4 regions of the Nocardioides sp. InS609-2 genome follow, and region 3 is predicted to be linked to each of the others. Evidence: predicted binding sites of a transcription regulator. Region 3 holds the regulator's gene; each other region holds the start of a gene.
The links. The regulator LexA, encoded in region 3, represses DNA repair genes until DNA is damaged. The targets are predictions, from matches to a motif close to TCGAACANNTGTTCGA.
Positions count from the first base shown of each region.

Region 1: the regulator LexA is predicted to act here: its motif matches at 1,655-1,670, upstream of ruvC (crossover junction endodeoxyribonuclease RuvC).
Region 2: the regulator LexA is predicted to act here: its motif matches at 1,912-1,927, upstream of recA (recombinase RecA).
Region 4: the regulator LexA is predicted to act here: its motif matches at 2,677-2,692, upstream of H4Q84_RS21625 (HNH endonuclease signature motif containing protein).

Region 1 covers NZ_CP060034.1:4,493,074-4,497,244, reverse strand. The annotation lists gene ruvB (Holliday junction branch migration DNA helicase RuvB) at 1-478, opposite strand, end outside; gene ruvA (Holliday junction branch migration protein RuvA) at 498-1,094, opposite strand; gene ruvC (crossover junction endodeoxyribonuclease RuvC) at 1,091-1,639, opposite strand; gene H4Q84_RS22980 (YebC/PmpR family DNA-binding transcriptional regulator) at 1,788-2,561, opposite strand; gene pdxT (pyridoxal 5'-phosphate synthase glutaminase subunit PdxT) at 2,573-3,187, opposite strand; gene H4Q84_RS22970 (LamG domain-containing protein) at 3,222-4,171, opposite strand, start outside.
Region 2 covers NZ_CP060034.1:4,436,520-4,440,690, forward strand. The annotation lists gene H4Q84_RS22655 (methyltransferase) at 1-440, shown strand, start outside; gene H4Q84_RS22660 (DUF3046 domain-containing protein) at 437-631, shown strand; gene H4Q84_RS22665 (MFS transporter) at 628-1,878, shown strand; gene recA (recombinase RecA) at 2,063-3,115, shown strand; gene H4Q84_RS22675 (regulatory protein RecX) at 3,138-3,704, shown strand; gene H4Q84_RS22680 (hypothetical protein) at 3,715-3,858, shown strand; gene H4Q84_RS22685 (GNAT family N-acetyltransferase) at 3,855-4,171, shown strand, end outside.
Region 3 covers NZ_CP060034.1:3,456,822-3,460,992, reverse strand. The annotation lists gene H4Q84_RS17935 (MarR family transcriptional regulator) at 1-55, opposite strand, end outside; gene H4Q84_RS17930 (SDR family oxidoreductase) at 246-1,028, opposite strand; gene lexA (transcriptional repressor LexA) at 1,142-1,873, shown strand; gene H4Q84_RS17920 (ATP-dependent DNA helicase) at 1,920-3,908, shown strand; gene H4Q84_RS23225 (hypothetical protein) at 3,917-4,048, opposite strand; gene secF (protein translocase subunit SecF) at 4,154-4,171, opposite strand, start outside.
Region 4 covers NZ_CP060034.1:4,217,699-4,221,869, forward strand. The annotation lists gene H4Q84_RS21615 (16S rRNA (uracil(1498)-N(3))-methyltransferase) at 1-727, shown strand, start outside; gene H4Q84_RS21620 (hypothetical protein) at 953-1,279, shown strand; gene H4Q84_RS21625 (HNH endonuclease signature motif containing protein) at 1,308-2,525, opposite strand; gene H4Q84_RS21630 (Gmad2 immunoglobulin-like domain-containing protein) at 2,713-3,777, opposite strand; gene H4Q84_RS21635 (SigE family RNA polymerase sigma factor) at 3,774-4,171, opposite strand, start outside.

The sequences.
Region 1 (4,171 bases), 1.0 Mb from region 3:
ACGGTGGGATCTCGAGCGGGATCGCGGTGGCACCGGGGCCCTTGCCGATGATCACGTCGACCCGGAAGTCCTCCATCGCCATGTAGAGCATCTCTTCGGCGGGCCGCGACATCCGGTGGATCTCGTCGACGAAGAGCACGTCGCCGTCGTTGAGCCCGGAGAGGATCGCGGCCAGGTCGCCCGCATGCGTGATGGCTGGACCGCTCGTCAGTCGCAACGGCGTCGACATCTCGTGCGCGATAATCATCGCCAGCGTCGTCTTGCCGAGACCGGGCGGCCCGGACAGCAGCACGTGATCGGGTGCGCGGCCGCGCTGACGGGCTGCTTCGAGCACCAGGCCGAGCTGGTCGCGTACCCGCGTCTGACCCACGACCTCGTCCAGGCTGCGCGGGCGCAGGGCCGCCTCGACGGCTCGCTCGTCGCCGTCGGCATCCGCGACAGTGAGCGAACGGAAGTGCTCGTCCTCGGCGGCGTCCAGGTGGTCGTCGTACACGGGTCTAGGCCTTGCTCAGCGTGCGGAGGGCGGCACGCAGCAGCGCACTGACATCAGGCTGGTCACCCGCGTCGTCGGCGACGGCGTCGACGGCCTTGTCGGCTTCCTTGGCCGACCAGCCCAGGCCGACCAGGCCCTGCTGCACCTGATCGCGCCACGTCGCTGCGACGACCGGGCCGCCGCGGCGGATGACGTCGGCCGGCGCACCGAGACGGTCGCGCAGCTCGAGGATGATCCGTTGCGCGCCCTTCTGCCCGATGCCCGGCACCTTGGTGAGGGTCGGGACGTCCTCGGATGCGACCGCTCGGCGGAGGTCGTCAGGAGGCAGTACGGCGAGCATCGCCTGGGCGAGCTTGGGCCCGACACCGGACGCCGTCTGCACGAGCTCGAACGTCGCCTTCTCGTCGTCGTCGAGGAAACCGAACAGGGTCAGCGAGTCCTCGCGCACCACCATGCTGGTGGGCAGGGCGGCGCGCTGGCCCGTGCGAAGCGTGGCCAGGGTGCCGGGGGTGCACATCAGCTCGAGGCCGACTCCCCCGACCTCGACCACCGCCGAGTTCAACGTGACGGCGGCGACCTCTCCACGGACGAACGCGATCATCGGATGCTGCTCCTCGAGTAGGCGGCGACGCTGCGCTGCTGGCGAGCCAGGGCCGCGTCGATGCGGGCCTGGGCGCCACCGCGCCAGATGTGGGTGATGGCCAGGGCGAGCGCGTCGGCGGCGTCGGCCGGCTTCGGCGGGGCGTCCAGGCGCAGGATGCGGGTCACCATCGCGCCGACCTGCGCCTTGTCGGCGCGGCCGCTGCCGGAGACGGCGGCCTTGACCTCGGACGGCGTGTGCAGCGCGATCGGCAGCCCGCGACGAGCGGCAGCGACCAGGGCGATGCCGCTGGCCTGGGCGGTGCCGATGATCGTGCTGGAGTCGGAGCGCGCGAAGACCCGCTCGACGGCGACGGCGTCGGGTGAGTACTCATCGAGCCAGGCGTCGATGCCCTTCTCGATCGTCACGAGTCGCTGGGCGACCGGCTGGTCGGCCGAGGTGCGGAGCACGTTGACGTCGATGAGCGTGAGCGGTCGGCCGACCTCACCGTCGACGACGCCGATGCCGCACCTGGTCAGGCCGGGGTCGATCCCGAGCACCCGCATGTGGCCGCCTCTCGTCCGAACGTGTGTTCGGTCCCACGTTAGGCTTGCTCCATACTCACCGGGTCTCGACACGCCGGTCAGGACCTCGCAGGCTCCGTCGTGCGGATCACTCGACCACCATCAGCTCTGCCTCGCGAGTTCGGCAGTGCTAGTCGTCGTCGTCGGAGAGCTGCGCCATCACGTCGTCGGAGACGTCGGAGTTGGCGAAGACGTTCTGTACGTCGTCGAGGTCCTCGAGTGCGTCGATCAGGCGGAACACCTTGGCCGCGCCGTCGGCGTCGAGCTCGACCTGCATGTCGGGCACGAACGACGCCTCGGCGGAGTCGTAGTCGATGCCGCCGGCCTGGAGCGCAGTGCGCACGGCCACCAGGTCGGTGGGCTCGGACACGACCTCGAACGCCTCGCCGAGGTCGTTGACCGCGTCGGCGCCGGCTTCGAGCGTGGCCTCGAGCACGTCGTCCTCGGAGACTTGCTTGCCGTCCTGGTCGACCGGCACGATCACGACACCCTTGCGATGGAAGAGGAACGACACCGAGCCCGGGTCGGCCAGCGAACCGCCGTTGCGGGTCATGGCGGTGCGCACCTCCATCGCGGCGCGGTTGCGGTTGTCGGTGAGGCACTCGATGAGCATCGCGACTCCGGACGGGCCGTAGCCCTCGTACATGATCGTCTGGTAGTCGGCGCCGCCCGTTTCGGCACCGGACCCGCGCTTGACCGCTCGGTCGATGTTGTCGTTGGGCACCGACGACTTCTTGGCCTTCTGGATGGCGTCGTAGAGCGTGGGGTTGCCGGTGATGTCACCACCGCCCATCCGCGCGGCGACCTCGATGTTCTTGATCAGCTTGGCGAACATCTTGCCGCGACGGGCATCGACAACGGCCTTCTTGTGCTTCGTGGTCGCCCATTTGGAGTGGCCGGACATGAGCTCTCTTCCTACGACTTCTGGGACATCTGGTCGGTTACCAGGGACACGAAGAGCCGGTGGATCCGGGCGTCGTTCCCGACTTCGGGGTGGAACGACGTCGCCATCAGCGGGCCCTGGCGGACCGCGACGATGGTACCCGCGGCCGGACCGCCCTCGACTCGGCCCAACACCTCTACGTCCGCACCGGCTCTCTCCACCCAGGGTGCGCGGATGAAGACAGCGTGCACGGGTGCGTCGAGCCCGTCGAAGTCGAGGTCACCCTCGAACGAGTCGACCTGCCGCCCGAAGGCGTTGCGCCGCACCGTGATGTCGAGGCCGCCGATGGTCTCCTGATCGGCGGTGCCGTCGAGCACCTTGTCGGCCAGCATGATCATCCCGGCGCATGTCCCGAAGGCGGGCATGCCGTCGCGCACCCGTTGCCGCAGCGGCTCCAGCAGGTCGAAGATCCGGGCCAGCTTGTACATCGTGGTCGACTCGCCGCCGGGCAGGACGAGGCCGTCGCAGCGCGCGAGCTCCTCAGGACGTCGTACGGCGAGAGTCTCGGCACCCAGGGAGCTCAGTGCCGCGAGGTGCTCGCGGACGTCGCCCTGAAGGGCGAAGACGCCGATGGTCGGGAGGGGCACGGCGCCAGAGTAGACAGCCCGGCCGGCCCGCCGGCTACTGGGCGGAGCCGTAGTGGGCGGTGATCGCACCCGGCGTGAGGGCGGTGTTGTACACGGCGACCTCGTCGAGGACGCCCGCGTAGTAGTTCGTGCCGGTCAGCAGCCGGCCGAAGTTGATGGCGGACGCGCTGGTGAGCGAGAGCGTGCTCCCGGTGGCGCTTCCGGCCGCGGCACCGTCCACATAGAGCGCCAGGGCGCCGGAGGCCCTCGTGCGGGTGAACACCACGTGGTGCCACGCGCCGTTGTTGTAGCCACCCGTGGTCGAGACGATGGACACGTCCGGCGTGCCCACTCCGGCCACGACCCGACCGTCGGCGCGGAGCGAGACACCGAAGTCGTTGGCCGAGCCGGTGATCTGGGCATCGACGAGACCGGCGCCCTGCCACCACTGCGTGCCTGTGCCGATGCCCTGGGTCGACTTGAACCAGAACTCGATCGAGAAGTCGTCGGCGACCTGACGGTTGACGCTGGCGAAGTCGTTGACCCCGTCGAACTGGGCGGCGGTGCTCGCGTCACCGGCGATTGCACCCGAAACGCCCAGCACAGGACCGCTGAGGTAGTCACCGCTGTTGGTGCCCTTGGCGTCGACCATCGCCGGAGTGGTTCGGAAGTTGTCGAGGTGCATGCCCGTGGTGTCGGTCACCGTAGTCGCCGAGGAGCCGTGGAAGCCGAGGGCGAGGCCGCCCCTGCCGGCGGCGCCGATGCCGGCGTCGGTGACCGCGACAACCTGCACCCCGTCGACGAGCACCCGGATGGAGGCGCCGGTCATGTCCAGGGCGAGTCGGTACGTCGAGCCGACTGTCAGCGCCTGGGTCGCGGACTGGCCCAACCAGGTCCAGGTGCCGTTGACCACTTTGTACAGGATCCAGACCTGGGTGGTCTGCTCGTACCGGGCGTAGTAGTAGGTGCCGTTGACATTTGTCGTGTCGAGCCGGCCGACCACGC
Region 2 (4,171 bases), 980 kb from region 3:
CCCGCGCGCTCGAGGCGGCCGGGCTGCACGTCCGACGCACCGACATCACCCCCGGCTTCGTCAGGCTGTTGCGCGACGCCGGGCTGCAGGCCAGCGTCGTCGACCCGTTGCACGACGACCTCGGCACTCCCGCGTCGTACGACGGCGTCTGGGCGAGCGCCTGCCTCCTACATGTCGAGCGAGCCGACCTGCCCACCGTGCTGCAGCGGCTGGCCGTCGTCATCCGGGACGGTGGCCTGCTGCACGTCTCGCTCAAGGAGGGTGAGGGAGAGGCGTGGTCGAGGCACGGCAGCATCGACGCACCCCGCCGGTTCGTCTACTGGCGCGAGGAGCCCTTGCGCCAGGTGCTCGACGGCGCCGGCTGGCGCGTCGACACGCTCACCCGCAACATCGGCCGCACCGGTGAGCCCTGGCTCAGCGTCATCGCGAGCCGTTCATGAGACACACCGAGTTCTGGGCTCGGATGGAGACGGCGCTGGGTGCGTCGTACGCGCGTCCCTGGGCCAGCCTCACGGTGATCGGTGAGCTGGGCGGTCGCACCGCCGAGGAGGCGCTGGTGGCAGGCGAGGACCCCAAGGCCGTGTGGGCCGCCGTCTGGCGCAAGCTCGAGCTGCCCGAGAACCAGCAATGAGCACTCCCGATCTGGTCGCGATCCAGCGCCGCACGGTGCGGGTGCTGGTCGTCGGCCAGGCCATCGGCGCCGTCGGCATCACCATCGGTGTCGCCACCGCGTCCCTGCTGGCCCGCGACATCTCCGGCTCCGACACCCAGGCCGGCCTGGCGCAGACCACGCAGGTGCTTGGCGCCGCGGTCGCGTCGTACCTCCTCGCCCGGGCTATGTCTCACCGCGGCCGGCGTTTCGGGCAGGTCACCGGTCTGCTGGTCGGCGCGGCCGGTGCTCTGCTTGCCGTGGTGGCCGGGGTGGTCGACTCGATGGCACTGCTGCTGGTCGGCGCCGCACTGTTGGGCTCGACCACGGCTGCCAATGCCGGAGCCCGGTACGCCGCCACCGACCTGGCGCCGGAGGCCACCCGCGCTCGCTCGCTTGCGATCGTTGTCTGGGCGACCACGATCGGCGCCGTCCTCGGGCCCAACCTCACCGGTCCGGCCGGCGCGCTCGCCGATGCTCTGGGCATCCCTCCGCTCACCGGCCCGTTCCTGCTGGGCAGTGTCGCGATGGTCATCGCCGCGGTCGTGATCGGCACCTTCCTGCGCCCCGACCCGTTGCTGACGGCGCGGGCGGCGGCCGGGGCGGCCGAGCAGGACGTCACCGGCACCTCGTGGGGCCGTGCCGTCGACGCCGTACGCCGTCAGCCGGCGCTGGGTGCCGCCATCGGTGGCATCGCGTCGGCCCACGCCGTGATGATCGCGGTGATGATCATGACCCCGCTCCACATGGAGCACGGCGGCGCCGAGTTGCGCGTGATCGGGTTCGTCATCTCGGTGCACGTGCTGGGCATGTTCGCGTTCTCGCCGCTCGTCGGCCTCGCGACCGACCGCATCGGCCGGCCGGCGATGCTGCTCGTCGGTGCCGGGGTGCTGCTCGCCTCGCTCGTGCTGTGCGCGCGATCGCCCGAGGGCTCGTCCTGGCAGATCTTCGTAGGGCTGTTCCTGCTGGGCCTGGGCTGGTCGTGCGCGACGGTCGCGGGGTCGACGCTGGTCGCCGACCTGGCGCCGCTCGACGTACGCACCGACGTGCAGGGCGCCTCCGACATGACGATGGGTCTCACCGCTGCCGCGGCCGGTGCCGTGGCCGGCGTGATCGTGGGGCAGTGGGGCTATCCGGCGCTCACCGCCTTCGCCGCGGTGCTGGCCGGTGGGGTGCTCGCCGCGGGTGTCGTGAGTGGCCGGCCGGCGGCCCAGCGCGTCAGCGTCTGAACGGCGCGCGACACGCCGGCCGATCAGCGGTGGTCGAACACCTGTTCGGGCTATGTTTGGTCCACGGGTATGACGCTCGGCCGAGGTTGTCCACAGGCTTCGACGCTCCTGATCAGGGACTGTCGGTGGCTCGTTCTAGCGTCGTCGACGTACCCGATTCCGACACGACACTAAGGACACGCTCATGGCTGGTGGAGACCGCGACAAGGCCCTGGATGCCGCACTCGCAAACATCGAGAAGCAGTTCGGCAAGGGCTCGGTCATGCGACTGGGCGACGAGACGCGTGCCCCGCTCGAGGTGATCCCCACGGGGTCGATCGCCCTCGACGTCGCGCTCGGCCTGGGCGGCCTGCCGCGTGGCCGGGTCGTCGAGATCTACGGTCCGGAGTCCTCCGGCAAGACGACGGTCGCCCTGCACGCCGTGGCCAACGCCCAGGCGGCCGGCGGCATCGTGGCGTTCATCGACGCCGAGCACGCCCTCGACCCCGACTACGCCAAGGCGCTCGGTGTCGACACCGACGCACTGCTGGTCTCGCAGCCCGACTCCGGTGAGCAGGCGCTCGAGATCGCCGACATGCTGATCCGCTCCGGCGCGCTGTCGCTGATCGTGATCGACTCGGTGGCCGCGCTCGTGCCCCGTGCCGAGATCGAGGGCGAGATGGGCGACAGCCACGTCGGCCTCCAGGCCCGGCTGATGAGCCAGGCGCTGCGCAAGATGACCGGTGCGCTCAACAACTCCCGCACCACGATGATCTTCATCAATCAGCTGCGGGAAAAGATCGGCGTCATGTTCGGCTCGCCCGAGACCACCACCGGTGGCAAGGCGCTGAAGTTCTACTCATCGGTGCGTCTCGACGTGCGCCGCATCGAGACGCTCAAGGACGGCACCGACATGGTCGGCAACCGCACCCGCGTCAAGGTCGTCAAGAACAAGGTGGCCCCGCCGTTCAAGCAGGCGGAGTTCGACATCATGTACGGCAAGGGCATCTCCCGCGAGGGTGGCCTGATCGACGTGGGCGTCGAAGCAGGTCTCGTCCGCAAGGCCGGCGCCTGGTACACCTACGAAGGCGACCAGCTCGGCCAGGGCAAGGAGAACGCCCGCAGCTTCCTCAAGGACAACCCCGACCTCGCCAACGAGCTCGAGAAGAAGATCCTCGAGAAGCTCGGTGTCGGCCCGCAGGTCGACAAGCCGGAGGAGGCCCTCTCCGATGAGCCCATCGGCGTCGACAGCTTCTGAATCTCGACAGGCTCGATCACCGATGGGTGTGGTGTGCGGCGATGTGGCAGCTGGCGTCGCCGCGTGGACCCGCGAGGCCGGCGTGCCTCCCGACCCTGGGGCCGAAGGTCCGCCCGCCGACCAGGAGGCCGTCGCGCGCAAGATCCTGCTCGACCAGCTGACCGGCCGGGCGCGGACCCGGCACCAGCTGGCCGAGAAGCTGGCCCAGAAGAACGTGCCCGACGAGCTGGCCACGCGCCTGCTCGACCGGTTCGAGGAGGTCGGCCTCGTCGACGACGCGGCCTTCGCCCGCGAGTGGGTCCAGCAGCGCAGCTCCGGCCGTGGGCTGGCCCGACGAGCCCTGGCCCACGAGCTGCAGCGCTTGGGCATCGACGACGAGATCGCCCGCGAGGCGCTCGACCAGGTCGACGGCGACGACGAGCGCGAGCTCGCCCGCGAGCTGGTCCGGCGCAAGCTGAAGTCGGTGGCGGGCCTCGAAACCGACAAGGCCACCCGGAGGCTGGTCGGCATTCTGGCGCGCAAGGGTCACTCGCCCGGCGTCGCCTATGCGGTGGTCAAGGAGGAGCTGGCGGGCCTCGACGTTCGATAGGTTGCCGGGCATGCCAGATCTCCAACCCGTGTACGACGAGCTGCACCCGCGCCTGTCGGTCCATGAGGACGCCTTCGTCGCCTCGCACAACTTCAGCGGCGCCAACGCCGCCGGTGGCCGCACGTACGCCGAGCGCGGCCGGCTGGCCAGATGAGCTCCCGGCTGATCGTGGTCCACGGCGACCGTGAGCTCGACGGCACGATCCGCGAGGGGGAGTCGTGGGCGGCTGCCGCGCGTCGTACTGCCGCGACCCTCATCAGCGAGCCGGTGCCGATCGACCTCTCGGGTGAGGTGAAGCGGTTCGCGATCGACCACGACCTGGTGGTGTCGGTCCGGGCGATGTCGCGTGGCGACCTGCCGCTGGTGACGAAGTGGCGGCAGGCAGAGCACGTCCACAAGTGGTGGACCTCCGACGGCGACCCGTCGGCCGAGCGGGTCGAGGCGCAGTACGGTCCCGACATCGACGG
Region 3 (4,171 bases):
GGCTGGCGTCGACCGCAGACGCGAATGCGGCCACCTTGGACCACGCGACGCTCACGTCACGCCCACAAGAAGTTCTTGAATCGATCTGCCTGCATGTGCATGCAAATAATGTACCACAGGTCGATGCCCTGCCAAATGCGCGTCAAGCGAGCCCCAGGGCCGGGTCGACGGCACTGTCACCAAGGTCGACGAGGCCCAGGAGCTCGACGTGCTCGAGTCCCGGCCAACCCTGGTGAACTGAACGCTCAGCGGCGCTTGGCGATCGCCCGGCGACCGAGCGCGGCGAACAGTCCGAGACCGTGGGCCGCCACGCCGGGCGCAAGGGTGCTGGCACGGACGAGACCGCCGCGCCAGGCAGGCACCGCGAGTACGACGCGGCGCGAGCCGACCAGCCCGACGGCGGCACGCGCCACGTCGTCGACGGTGAGGATCGTGCTGGAGTGCACGAGCTGGGAGCCGATGCCGTCCGGGTTCTGAGCGTTGAGCATCGCCGTCTGCACCCCGTCGGGGCAGAGCGCGTGCACGCGCACGCCGCGTGGGGTCTCGGCGTCGCACGACATGGTCAGTGAGACGACAGCGGCCTTCGTGGCGGCGTACACGCTGTAGCCGGGGACGGGTCCGAGGCCGGCGATCGAGGCGGTGTTGACGATGTCGCCTCCACCCGGTCCGAACGCCTCGAGGGCGGTGCGAGTGCCCCACATGCAGCCGAGGACGTTGACCTCGACGAGGCGGCGTACCTGCTCCTCGATCAGCTCGGAGAGCCGGCCGTCGTCGCCGACGCCGGCGTTGTTGAACCACGCGGTGAGTACGCCGTGGCGCGAGGCTGCCGCGGCGACGACCCGGTGCGACTCGGGATCGCGGACGTCCTGCGCGATGCCCTCGGCGGCCCCGATCTCGGCCGCGGTGGCCGTCGCGGCCGCTCCGTCGAGGTCGGCCACGACCACGTGATGACCGCGACGAACCATCTGTTCGGCGATCGCCCGGCCGATCCCGCGACCGGCTCCGGTGACCACACAGCTCGTCTCCATGCCGGGAGTGTGGCACGACACGCCGTTCGAACACTTGTTTGAAGTCATGCCGTGATCGGTCTACGGTGAGGCAACCGGCGAGACGATCCACAGCGTGACATCCAGGAGGACCCATGGCCAAGACAAGCGGCACCGGCAAGAAGGTGCTCGAGATGCCCGACGGGCCCCCCGACGCCACCGGTCTGACCCCCCGCCAGCAGCGCGTGCTGGCCACGATCAAGGACGCCATCGAGATGCGCGGCTACCCGCCGAGCATGCGCGAGATCGGCGAGGCGGTCGGGCTCACCAGTTCGAGCAGCGTCGCCCACCAGCTCAAGACGCTCGAGGAGAAGGGCTTCCTCAAGCGCGACCCCAACCGGCCGAGGGCCCTAGAGGTGTTCCTGCCCGAGGTGATGGCCGCGCGTCGGTCGCTCGGCAACTCGGCCGAGGAGAGCTCGATCGACGAGTCCGACATTGGCGACGCGATGCCGCCGGCCACCTACGTCCCGATGGTCGGGCGCATCGCCGCCGGTGGTCCGATTCTCGCCGACGAGCGCATCGAGGAGGTCTTCCCGCTGCCTCGCTCGCTGGTCGGCGAGGGCACGCTCTTCATGCTCGAGGTCGCCGGTGACTCGATGATCGACGCGGCCATCTGCAACGGCGACTTCGTCGTCATCCGCCAGGAGCAGACCGCCGAGAACGGCGACATCGTGGCCGCGCTGATCGAGGGCGAAGCCACCGTCAAGACGTTCCAGCGCAAGGACGGCCACGTCTGGCTGCTCCCCCACAACGACGCCTACGACCCCATCGACGGGTCCAACGCCAGCATCCTCGGCATCGTCACGGCGGTCCTGCGCCGCATGTGACCGCGGTGGGTCGGTCACTGTCGGCGCCTGCACATAAGGTGCCCGGGTGACCGATCAGGACGACATCCCCAGCAACCCGCACAGCCGGGTGCACGAGGTGCTGTCCGAAGCGGTCACTGCCCTCGGGGGCGAGCAGCGCGACGGCCAGGTGCAGATGGCCGACGCCGTCGCCGACGCGATGGAGGGCGGCGAGCACCTCCTCGTCCAGGCCGGCACCGGCACCGGCAAGTCGCTCGGCTACCTCGTGCCGAGCCTGCTGCACGGCAAGCGGGTCGTGATCGCCACCGCGACGCTCGCCCTCCAGCACCAGCTGGTCGAGCGCGACCTCCCCCGCCTGGTCGAGGCGGTCGGCGGCACCATCGACACGTCGTACGCCGTGTTGAAGGGTCGCTCCAACTACGCCTGCCTCCACCGCATCCGCGAAGGCGTGCCCGACGACCAGGGCGTGCTCGTCGACCTGCCCACCGGGTCGCTCGGCGGCGAGGTCATCAAGCTGCGCGAGTGGGCCGAGAAGCAGAGCTTGGACGGCGGTAGCGGCGAGCGCGACAACGCCCCCCGGCACACCGACCGGGTCTGGCGGCAGGTCAGCGTCAACCACCGCGAGTGCCTCGGCGCCACCAAGTGCCCGTTCGCCCAGGAGTGCTTCGCCGAGCGCGCCAAGGAGAAGGCCCAGCGCTCGCACCTGATCGTCACCAACCACTCGCTGCTCGCGATCGACGCGATCGAGGGGGTGCCGATGATCCCCGACTACGACGCGGTGGTGATCGACGAGGCCCACGAGCTCACCGGACGGGTCACCCAGGCGGCGACCGACGAGCTTGCCGCCAACGACGTCGAGCGAGCTGCGCGTCGCGCCCAGCGGCACATCGACGGCGAGCAGGCCGACGACCTGTCCGACGCCGGCGAGGCGCTCGCCGACGCACTGTCCCGCACCGAGCCGGGTCGCATCGACACGATGGGCGAGCAGCTCTCCGACGCGCTGGTGCTGGTGCGCGACGCCGCCCGCGCGTTGGTCTCGGCCTTCCCGAAGGAGTCGGCGGGCGACGGTGACTCCGACGCCGGCCGTACCCAGGCAAAGGGCTTCGTGCAGGAGGTGTTCGTCAACGCAGAGCGGATGGCCAAGCATGCCGAGGCCGACGTGCTCTGGCTCAACGAGGCCCGCGACCGCATCCCGGCCCGGCTCCACGTGGCTCCCCTCCAGGTGTGGGGGCCGATGCGCGACAAGCTGCTGACCGACACGACCGTCGTGTTCACCTCGGCCACCCTGATGCTCGGCGGCGACTTCAACGCGGTCGCCACTTCGCTCGGGCTCAAGCCTTCCGAGCGGGTGCTCGACGAGCCGATCAAGCGTGCTGACGGCGTGCTGCCCTGGCGCGGCATCGACGTCGGGTCGCCGTTCAACTACGGCCAGCAGGCCATCCTGTACGTCGCCCGCCACCTGCCGCCGCCCGGCCGCGACGGCCTCGGCACTGCCCAGCTCGACGAGATCGCCGAGCTGGTCGACGCGGCCGAGGGCCGCACGCTGGGCTTGTTCTCGTCACGACGGGCCGCCGAGGCCGCCGCCGAGGCGATGCGCCTGCGGCTCCCCCACCTCACGATCCTTGCCCAGGGCGACGCTCAGCTGCCTGAGCTGGCGAGGCAGTTCGTCGACGACCCGCACACCTGCTTGTTCGGCACGCTCTCGCTGTGGCAGGGCCTCGACGTCCCCGGCGAGACGTGCCAGCTGGTGATCATCGACCGGATCCCGTTCCCGCGGCCCGACGACCCGCTCATGTCGGCGCGTCAGCGGGCCGCCGACAAGGCGGGCGGCAACGGCTTCATGCAGGTCGCGGCCACCCATGCCGCGCTGCTGCTTGCGCAGGGGTCCGGGCGGCTCATTCGCACGACCACCGACCGTGGCGTGGTCGCCGTACTCGATCCTCGGCTGTCGACCGCGAGGTACGGCGGGTTCCTCAAGGCGAGCCTGCCGCCGATGTGGACCACGACCGACCCGGCCGTCGTGCGCAAGGCGCTGTCACGGCTGGCGGGCAACTGACCCGTCGGTCAGCGCTTGCGGTTGATCTGCCGGTTGACGCGGCCCTCGGACTGGCCGAGCACCTTGGCCAGCAGCGGGACCCGCATCTTCCACGCCACTGCGGCCACCACGACAACGAGCAGGATGATCAGAAAGGTCATGTCGCGAGCGTACGCCGGCGTTCCTTGGGGTAGTCCGGGGCAGATCGCACCTGATTTCGCCTCGGAAGGTGCGATCTGCCCCGGACTACCCCGAGAAGCGGTCCGTCAGATGACGGCGCCGGA
Region 4 (4,171 bases), 760 kb from region 3:
TCCCGTCCACCTGGTGCCGACGATGGCAGACGTCCGGCCGGGCGCGACGGTCGAGGTGACGGGGGACGAGGCGCACCACGCCGTGGCCGTTCGTCGGCTGCGGGTGGGGGAGTCGGTCGTGCTCACCGACGGCGCGGGTACGTCGGCCACCGGAGAGGTGACCTCGACGGGCAAACGCGTCTTCTCGGTGACGGTCCACTCGATCGATGTCCTGCCGGCGCCAACACCCGCTATCACCGTCGTGCAGGCGTTGCCGAAGGGCGACCGGGGCGAGCTCGCCGTCGAGATGCTGACCGAGATCGGCGTGACCCGCATCGTCCCGTGGGCAGCCGCCCGCAGCGTCGCCGTCTGGCGTGGCGAGCGGGCCACGAAGTCACTGGCCAAGTGGCGTGCCACCTCCCGTGAGGCCGCCAAGCAGGCCCGTCGCACCTGGTTCCCCGAGGTGGCCGACCTGGCCAACACAGCCGACGCCACAGCGCTGGTCCGGGCGGCCGACCTGGTCGTCGTACTCCATGAGGAGGCGGCGCAGCCGCTCCCCGCCGTCGGTGACGCCGCCCACGTCGTGGTCGTGGTCGGACCCGAAGGCGGACTCACCGACGAGGAAGTCGCCGCCTTCGTGGCCGCCGGCGCCGTGCCGGTGCGGCTCGGCAGCGAAGTCCTGCGTACGTCGACCGCCGGCGTCGCCGCCGTGGCCGCCCTGCTGGCCGGCACCCCGCGCTGGGGGTGAGGGTGCGGACAACCGCTCCCGGACCGGAACCAAATCACCGACGAGCACGTCGACTCCCGTGAAGTGTGGAGGAGAGTCATGCGTGCGGACTGGCTGTCAGCCCTCGCCCTAATGGTGTTCGCGACGGGATGCACCCACAGCGAGCCGGCGGAAACGTCGGCCGCTGTGCCTGCGAACACACCCGGCGTCGCACGTCCGAGCGAGCCCGCTCCCACCCCGCGAGAAGTGCAGGACGACCCCGTCTACCAGCGCTGGCTCGACCGTCTCGGCGTGGGATCCTGTGGTGCTGCCGAGCGCCTCGTCCCGTCCGATGCGCGGTATGCCCCACGCTCGAAGGCGTGCCTGCGAGCGGCGGAGCGGGCCGGCCGAGGTGCCGAGGCGATGCTGACCTACAACACGGTCGAGGGTGACCCTGTCCGGACCTACGTGCGGATCTTGTCGGCCGGTCAGGTCGAGGTGTTCGTCGACGGCACCGAAGACGGCTTCGGCAGCGGCACATGGGTCTATCGGAAGTGCGACAACCTTCGAGAAGCCCTGCCGTTGAAGTGCTGACATTCGACTAGCCGGACACCTGCCACTCCTATCTGCGTCGGTGGAATCTGAGGTCGCCGTTGGGTAGTCGGTCGTGGAGGTAGCGGTCGTCGTGGGCTCGGTGGTGGTGCCACGAACAGAGCAGCAGGCCGTTGTCGAGGTTGGTGGGTCCGCCGTGGGACCAGGGGTGTTGGTGGTGGGCTTCGGTCCAGGCGGCGGGGATGTCGCAGCCGTCGGCGCGGCAGGTGTGGTCGCGCAGGGCGAAGGCTTTGCGTTGGTGGCGGCTGAAGAGCCGGGTGCCGCGGCCGAGGTCGAGGGGCTCGGAGGTGCCGCCGAGGACGGCGGGGATGAGGTGTGCGGTGCAGGCGAGCCGCCGGGCTTCGGCGGCGGTGATGGGGGTGCCGGTGTCGGTGGTGGCGATCCCGAGGCCGTCGCGCAGGGTGTCGATGTCGATGGTGACGATGACGGTGGTGGCGTCGCCGCCGTGCAGGGGGAGCCGGTGTGGGTCGAGGGTCTCGAGCAGGGCACGGAAGGCGTGGCCGAGGGCTTGGTCGTGGGGCAGTCGCTGGCCGGTGGACTCGTGGTGGTGGCGTCGGGGTGTGGTGAAGGCGTGCAGGTAGGTCAGCAGTCGGTCGGCGGTGGCGTCGGGGACCCGGATTCGGATGTCGGTGGACCCGTCTCCGCGGCGATGCGTGGTCAGCGATGTCTGGCGGTGCGCGGCGTGTTCTTCGGCTTCGAGGGCACGGCGTTCGTGGGCCTCGCCGAGCTCGGGGGCGACGATGTCGAGGATCCGTCGACCCAGGACCCGGAGCTGGTGGGGTGCGAAGGTGCCGGCGTCGGCGACCAGCCGGGCCTCGGCCGCAGCCCGGGTCTCCGCGGGGATGTCGGCCGGGAGATGGTCCAGGGCGCGGGCAATCACCGCGGCCTGCTCGACGTTCACGTCGCCCTCGGCCAACCCCTGGGCCAGCACCGGCCAGCGTTGGTCGAGGGCGTCGGCCAGCCGGGCCGATCGGGCGGCGGCGGGCCGGTCGACACGCGCATGCTTGGCCAACCAGGACGCGACGTCGCGGGCGCCGTCGTGGTCGGCCACGTCGTCCGCGGCGGCGATGACCCGCAACCGGAGCGCTTCGAGCTGCCCGGTCAGCGCGGTCAGGCGGAGCAGCGCCTCGCGTTTGGTCGGCGTGTCCATGAACGGCACCGAGACCCCGGCCACGTCCTTGAGCGCTGAGTCGATGACGTCGGCGCACTCCAGCACCGGATGGGTCATGTGGGGCACCGCCTTCCATCGACAACGACGACCCGTGGGGTCGTGGGACTGTCGATGCAACGCGCCATCAGGTGGCGACACCCGGGGCACGAACCCGGAGGACTTCTGCATCAGGTGGCGACCAGAGAGCTGTCGCCAGTGCGTTGTCTTATCGTACACCTGTTCGAGAGGCGGGGGAAGAGGCACTCTACTGGATCGTGATGTCCTTCGAGTCCGTCATCGCGCCGACACCCTCGGTGCCGCCGGTGGGGTCATCCGTGGTCGCCCAGATCGTGTAGTCGCCGGGCGCAACGCCGTCGAGCTTGATCGACTCGGCGAACGGGAAGAGCTTGTCCTCCATCCAGCCCTCGGCCATCCAGACGCCCTTCTTGACGACCTTGTCGCCCTGGCGCAGCTCCCAGCCGCTGCTGGCCTCGAAGCTGTTGGCCACGCCGGAGAGCTCGAGGGTGCCGCTGACGGTCGTGCCCTGCTCGGGGTCGGTGATGCTCATGTGGCTGAGGGCTTCGAGGATCGGCGCGTTGGTGATCGGCTCGGCCGTGTTGACGCCGTACACGGTCTGGGCAGGTCCGTCATTGATCATGAACTGCACCGGCGCGCGGCGCTGAGCCACGGCCTGCACGGTGTAGACGACCTGCTGGACGGCCGCCTGCGCCTCCGCCTCGGACATCCCCGGCAGGGGAGTGTTGAGGGAGTCGTCGGCGAAGCGCACGGAGATGACGTCGCCGTCGTCCTCGACGCCGTCGAACGAGCCCTTCTGCCAGGCCGTGCGGTAGTCGGGGTCGGTCGGTCCGTCCGAGAGCAGGTCGAGCGCGGTCTCGAGCGAAAGGTCTCCCGCCTGGAACTCGCGGTAGAGCCGCGGCCCGCCGCGCTCGGTGTCGCCGATGAAGTAGAGAGGCACTGCGCCTCCCGGCTCGGGGCCGACAGTCGCTGATGACGACTCCGGCTCGCTGGGCGACGCCGGCTCCGAGGGCGTCGGCTCGGCGGCCTGCGACGACGAAGCGGCAGGGTCGGGATCCGGGTCGTCGTCCCCGCCGAAGCCCCCGACGAAGGCAACGACGCCGATCACCGCGGCGGTAGCGGCAGCGCCGAGGAGGACGAGGGGCCAGGTGCGGTTGCTCATGGTTTCCACCTTCGCATCGGAGCGGGGTCGGGTACGGGATCGGATCTCGGCCAGCGCGTCGCGCGGCTCGATGCGGGACACCGCGTCGTGGAGCGCGCGGGCGAGCTTGTCGTCTGGCTCGTCGGGGGTCATGACATTTCCTCCAGCAGGGGACCGAGCAGGGCACGCAACGAGGCGGCGCCGCGGGAGGCATGGCTCTTCACCGCGCCGCGGGAGATGCCGAGCGTCGTGGCGATCTCGCCCTCGGACAGGTCGACGAAGTAGCGCAGCGCGAGCACCTCGCGCTGGCGTTGGGGCAGCGACCGCATCCCATCGAGTACGGCGTCCCGCCGGGCCGCGTCCAGGACGACTCCCTCAGCGTCGGGGGCCAGCGCGAGAGGCTTGACCGCCTCGGCACGGAGATGCCGGTCGACGACCACCCGATGCCGGAGCACCGAGCGGGACCGGTTGACCACGGCCTGGCGCAAGTAGGGGAGCGCGGCCTCGGGGGTACGGATCCGCGACCACCTGCCGTGCACGGCCACGA